2 linked regions of the Prochlorococcus marinus XMU1419 genome follow. The protein of the gene in region 2 binds, or shares a complex with, the protein of the main gene of each other region. Links are inferred from orthologs where the notes say so. Each region holds a gene or a part of one and is shown on either strand. Other genes may lie near its edges. The genes, in order: prfA and prmC.

Evidence for each region.
Region 1: the proteins of prmC (region 2) and prfA are in contact, whole or in part, in a crystal structure (PDB 2B3T), measured with the Escherichia coli proteins. The link is inferred for Prochlorococcus marinus XMU1419 from one-to-one orthologs.

Annotation. Positions count from the first base shown.
Region 1 is NZ_JAAORO010000003.1:409,290-412,556, reverse strand. What follows is about bases 1-2,934. They hold prfA (peptide chain release factor 1), read left to right. Parts: upstream 1-887; coding sequence 888-1,982; downstream 1,983-2,934. Other genes in these bases: alr (alanine racemase), read left to right, coding at 2,570-2,934; HA151_RS08310 (HNH endonuclease), read right to left, coding at 1,995-2,552; rpmE (50S ribosomal protein L31), read left to right, coding at 599-859; rpsI (30S ribosomal protein S9), read left to right, coding at 175-585; rplM (50S ribosomal protein L13), read left to right, coding at 1-164. Outside these bases: more of alr, read left to right, coding at 2,935-3,267. UniProt on the Escherichia coli protein: Peptide chain release factor 1 directs the termination of translation in response to the peptide chain termination codons UAG and UAA.
Region 2 is NZ_JAAORO010000001.1:298,236-301,319, reverse strand. What follows is about bases 319-3,069. They hold prmC (peptide chain release factor N(5)-glutamine methyltransferase), read right to left. Parts: upstream 2,254-3,069; coding sequence 1,384-2,253; downstream 319-1,383. Other genes in these bases: HA151_RS01625 (2Fe-2S iron-sulfur cluster-binding protein), read right to left, coding at 2,522-2,884; psbM (photosystem II reaction center protein PsbM), read right to left, coding at 2,265-2,417; HA151_RS01640 (L-threonylcarbamoyladenylate synthase), read right to left, coding at 780-1,361; minE (cell division topological specificity factor MinE), read left to right, coding at 319-464. Also shown: septum site-determining protein MinD, read left to right, coding at 1-127; more of minE, read left to right, coding at 129-318. UniProt on the Escherichia coli protein: Methylates the class 1 translation termination release factors RF1/PrfA and RF2/PrfB on the glutamine residue of the universally conserved GGQ motif, i.e. on 'Gln-235' in RF1 and on 'Gln-252' in RF2.

The sequences.
Region 1 (3,267 bases), on a different replicon or contig from region 2:
TTGAGTCTCTGCAAGAGAGAATTCCTGAAAGAATCATCGAGCAAGCTGTAAAGGGCATGCTGCCTCATAACTCTTTGGGAAGACAGCAATTTACAAAATTAAAAGTTTATAAAGGTCCTGATCATCCTCATGCTGCTCAGAATCCTGTATTATTAAATAGTTGAATTTATCAAAATGAATAGTCAAATAAAAAACAAAGCTGTTTATTGGGGGACTGGAAGAAGAAAAACTTCAGTAGCTAGAGTTCGCTTGATTCCAGGGAATGGACTAATAAAAATTAATGGTCGTTCTGGCGATGATTATTTAAACTTTAATCCTTTGCACTTAAATTCAATAAAAGCACCTTTGCAAACATTGGGCCTTGAAAATTCTTATGATATTTTGGTTAATGTTTTTGGAGGTGGATTGACTGGTCAAGCAGACGCTATCAAGCAAGGAGCAGCAAGAGCACTTTGCGAATTATCTCCTGACAATAGGAAACCACTCAAAACTGAAGGCCATCTCAGTAGAGACCCTAGAGCTAAGGAAAGAAGAAAATATGGTCTTAAAAAAGCAAGAAAAGCTCCTCAATTCTCTAAACGTTAAAGGAATTTAAATCATGCCAAAATCAGAAATTCATCCAAAATGGTATCCAAATGCAAAAGTTATTTGTAACGGTGAAGTCGTTATGACTTGTGGTTCGACACAACCTGAATTACATGTTGATGTATGGAGTGGTAATCATCCCTTCTTCACTGGAACTCAGAAAATTCTTGATACAGAAGGTAGGGTTGATAGGTTTATGAAAAAATATGGAATGGGTTCAGCTAATTCAGCCACATCAAAAGAGCAAAAAGAAGAAAAAGACTCTAAAAAATAAAACTTTCAAAAATTAAGCACAATTTCAATTGGAATACTCAACATTAATTGCAAGGTTGAAAACTGCTTCAGAAAGTTTTGAAAATTTGGAAGTGCAGCTTGCAGATCCGGATATAGCTAATGATCCAAAAAAATTAGAATCAATAGCAAGAGAAAGGTCAAAATTGGAACCTTTGGTTATAGATTTTAATAAGTTGCTTGATACTGATAAAGAGATCGAAGATTCAAAAAATCTACTAAAAGAGAATAGAAATGACAAAGAAATGGAATCTTTGATTAATGAGGAGTTAATAAATTTAGAAGAATGTAAGAATGAACTGATTCAAAAAACAACTATCGCATTATTGCCAAAAGATCCAAGAGATGAGCGAAGTGTTATGTTGGAAATCAGAGCTGGTGCTGGAGGGAACGAGGCTTGTATCTGGGCGGGTGATTTAGCAAGAATGTATGAAAGATATGGACAAAAAATTGGATGGTCTGTAAAACCTGTTAGTGCTTCCGAGTCAGATATGGGAGGATTTAAGGAGTTAGTCATTTCCGTTAAGGGAGATTCTGTATATAGTCAACTTAAATTTGAGGCTGGCGTACATAGAGTCCAAAGAGTTCCAGCCACTGAATCTCAAGGTAGAGTCCATACCTCTACTGCTACAGTGGCTGTTATGCCTGAGGCTGATCCTGTAGAGGTTAAGATTGATCCAACTGATTTAGAGGTTGGAACAGCAAGATCAGGAGGTGCAGGGGGACAAAATGTTAATAAGGTGGAGACAGCTATTGATCTTCTCCACAAGCCTACAGGAATAAGAGTTTTTTGTACTCAAGAGAGATCACAATTGCAAAATCGCGAACGAGCAATGGAAATTTTAAGAGCTAAATTATATGAAATTCAATTAAAAGAAGCTAATGCAAAAGAGAGATCACAAAGACTTTCCCAGGTTGGTACGGGTGATAGGAGTGAAAAAATTAGAACTTATAATTTTAAAGATAATAGGACAACTGATCATAGATTAGGTTCTAATTTTTCACTAGAGCCAATTCTTGCTGGGCAATTGGACGAAGTAATTGATGCATGCATAGCTCAAGAACAAAAAAGAATGATGGAAGATTTTAATAACGAAGTAAATTAAGATTTTATTTTTTTAAATTGCAACTCCTATTACGTATTTACTCCATTCTTTATGTCTGCCAGAGTCAATTTGTCTGGTAGCCTCAAAATTGAGATTACTAAGTGGACGATAAGGCTTTCGTTTTAGAGGCATATTTGCCTCTTCTGGGGTTCTGTTACCTTTTTGTACATTACATCTGAGACATGCTGTAGTTACATTTTCCCAGTTGTCAGTTCCACCTCTGCTTCTCGGCAAAACATGATCTATTGATAGGTCACTACCCCTGTAATTACAGTATTGGCAAGCATTATTATCTCTCAGAAGAATATTTTTTCTTGTTAAAGAAACCTCTCTAAATGGTACTTTTACGTAATAACGAAGTCTTATAACTGTCGGCAATTTTGTTCCGCTATGTATTGAATAAGATTTATCTTCCTCTAAGCTTTCTGCTTTACCTTTGATCATTAAAATGACAGCTCTTCTCCAAGAAGTGATGTTTAAAGGTTCATAAGATGCATTTAAGACTAGAGTCTGGCCCATGCCAAAATAGGAATTACATGTCATGCTAACTGTATATTTCAATAAGCGCATTTATTTGTGCAAATTTAATGCAAATTCGGCAAATTAATCAGGGATTTAATTTTGATAAATATCCAACTTTTAATCAAGATATAAATCCAAAACAAAGAGCATGGATAGAGGTTAAAGGCAAAGCACTTGAAACAAATGTAAAGCAGTTAAGAAAAAAGCTAAGTAAAAATTGTCAATTTATGGCGGTTGTCAAAGCTGATGGATACGGTCATGATGCAAAAGTAGTTTCTGACTACGCTATTAAAGGTGGAGCTTCGCAATTAGGGGTTGCTACTTTAAAAGAGGGGATTAAGCTTCGTTCTTTTGGAGTTAAAAAACCAATTCTTATTCTAGGAAATCTTTATACAAAAAGAGATTTAATAATAGCTTTTAAAAATGATCTTATGCCAACTATCAGTAGTATAAGAGAGTGTTTAATTTGCAATAATATCGGGAAGAACGTTGGGTTGAAATTTTCCTTACATCTTAAGGTTGATACCGGAATGTCAAGATTAGGATTCGAATTAAATAAATTTGTACAGCAATTTGAAAAGATTATATCTTTTGAGAATATTTCAATAGAAGGAATATATAGTCATTTATCTTCTGCAGATGAAAATAACGTACTTGATCCTAAAAGTGTTACTCAATTACAAAGACTGAAGTTTAATAAATTATTAAAGCAGATTAATCTTGATAGAAATAATAAAATTAAGATTCATTTGGCTAATTCTGC
Region 2 (3,084 bases):
AAAAAAATGTTATTTAAATGTTTCTCAAAGACTTACAAATAAAGACGTACCAATTATCGATCCAAAAAAAGAAGGCAAAAGCCTTAAAGATAAATTCATTAGATTAATGCAAACAAAGGTTTTTTAAAATGATGACTCTCAGAGATCTTATAAATAAATTACTAGGCAGAGAAACGTCTAGTGCAAATACAGCTAGAGAAAGATTACAACTTGTACTTGCTCATGACAGAGTTGATATGAGTTCCTTAACAACTGATCTTTTAGATAAAATGAGGAAAGAGATTCTTGATGTTGTTGCTAAATATGTTGAAATTGATTTTGAAGAGGTAGCAGTAAGTTTAGAGACTGAGGATAGAATGACTGCATTAGTTGCAAATTTACCAATCAAAAGAACTATTTCAGGAGAAATAAAATTCAAAAAAACTGATAAAACTGATAAAGCTAATAAAAATATAAAAAAATAATAAATTTAAAAAAAGCTAAAAAAATACTGATAATTGACCCTACCAAATTGTAAGATAAAGAGATTGCCGGCTTAGCTCAGCGGTAGAGCAGCGCTTTTGTAAAGCGAAGGTCATCAGTTCAAATCTGTTAGCCGGCATTTTGATTTATTTAATTCTGTTCAATATTCTTTGCTGAAAATAAAAAGATTAAACTTATCAGAGCAATGATAGGAAACAATCTTATTTCGAGAACATACTCTAAAAAAGATGACAAGGGTTCAAATATCCAATAAGTAAAAAATTGGATTAATAAAACAAAAAATAATAATAAAAACATTAATGCAATTCCCTAACTAATACTTCTCCTTCTCTAATTAAACTCCAATCCCCGCTTTTCTTCCAAAATATAATAGTACTAGCTTTTCCACTACTTTTTTCCCAGGGGGTAGGGTTTAATATTTGTAAAGAAGGGAAGTCTAAAGCAATACCTTCAACTGTAATCGATCCTTTAAACCCTGAAATATTTGCACTTGAGGTTAACAATGGGCCTGTTTCTCTAATAAGAGACTGAGCAATATATGAATTTGGAATCCTCAACCCAAGAGTTAGATCATTGCTTGTGAGGATTGAAGTCTGCTTTTCTGAAGCAGGAATAACCATTGTCAATGCTCCAGGCCAATATTTTGAAGCTATATTTTCGTAATCTTCTTTAGCTGATTCGTGAACGTAATCAATTAATTGTTTATGTTCAGATCCCATAAGAATTAGGGGTTTATCTCTATCTCTTTTTTTAAACTCATAAATAATATTTGAAAATTTTGGCAAGCAGCCAATCGCAGGTAATGTGTCTGTTGGGAAAATTATAGGTAAACCACTTTTAAGAGTTTTTATGGCGGATCTATAGTCTATTAAATTCATTTAGATTATGAAACTTTCATATTTATATATATCTTCCAATAGTAAACCTACCAATACCTGAAAGATCTTTCACAATTTCTATTGATGTAAATTTATTTTCAATAAGTAGTTGTTTTACTTTTTCACTTTGATCAAAATGATTCTCTAAAATTAGCCAGCCCTTTTCTTTTAAAAATAATGGTGCTTTTTGTATTATTTCCCTGATATGTTTTAAACCATCTTCGCCGCCTAATAAAGCAACTTTAGGTTCGAAATTTTTAACTTCTTTGGGTAATTTTTCATAAGTTTCATTAGGAATATATGGCGGGTTTGAAATAGCAAGGTCTAATTTTCCTTTAAAACTTTCAAGAGGTGACCACCAATTCCCACAATAAAATTTCAAATTTGAGTGTTTAGAAGAATTTATATAATTTTTAGCGGCTATTTCTAAAGCATCTTGATCTATATCAGTAGCCACTCCCTCGCTCAATGGATAAGCCAATGCCAACGCAATACTTATAGCACCTGATCCAGTTCCTAATTCAGCAAAAAATAATTTTTCTGACTTCTTTCGAAATATATTAAAGACAATATCAACTATGAGCTCTGTTTCTGGTCTGGGAATGAGCACTTTGTTTGTCACTTTTAATTTTAAGTCTCTCCAAAAAGTTGTTTCACAAAGGTATTGAATTGGGCAAGATTTAAATAAATGATCATCCCAAACACATTCTAAAAATTCTAAGTTTTTTTTTAAATATAAGTTTCCCTTAGGATTTAAAATTGTCAAATTTAAATCACTAGTCGTTATACCCCCTATACAATCAAGTAAAACACTAAAGGATTGTTGATTACCACCTTTAGAGAGTTGCTTTTTTTTCCAAAATAAAAATTCTTCTACAGAAATGCAAAGCATCTATAATGAGATTAGCGTTTTGGCCCAAGCCTACCTTTACTAGAATCAGAATAGAAGCTTGATTTTTCTCCATCTTGAGTAGAAATAAATAAACCTATAAGGAATATTGTTGGCACCCCTACAAATAAAAGACTAGCTACGAATCCAAAGTTAGTTGTTTCCATTTAATTGGTAATTCAATATTAGGTACTAAGACTATAGACATATAACTTGGAATAAAGTGGAAAAATAAACAAATTTTATAAACTGATTAACAGTCTTAAACAATTTATCTAGGTAATTTTTTATTTTCGCTAATTTTTTTTAGTTCTTCCAAATTTGAGGGAGGGGATTGTGGTTTTGTTAAGATCACTGCAGATGATTTAATTAAAGTTTGGCAAGCAAGTCGCCAATTTTCTGGTCTATTTTTGAGTTTTTCTTCTTCAACAGAAGTGATAGGACTTAATGAATTTTTGTTTCCACCTTCAACTGAAATAAAACAAGTACTGCATTGTCCTGCACCTCCACAATTTCCCAAAATTCCTTTTAATCCATATAGTTGTAAGTTTTCTTTCATTACCAGTTCTCTCAAATTTTCTCCAGGATTACATTGAACCTCCAATCCTTCGCGGATGAATCTAATAGTTGCCATTTTTTTTGTTATTTTTCCTATTTTGGCGTTTTACTTTGAGAATTGTGACCAAAATATTAACAATTTTTAGTCAAAAATTCCTTGTAACTCCAGTAATGCAAACTAATTTGCCCAATTTTTGCAAGAAAATAAATTTATTTACAAAAATCCCTCAAAGACTAAAAAACCCTTACTATCGTGTTGTTTAGCTGTTTATTCAG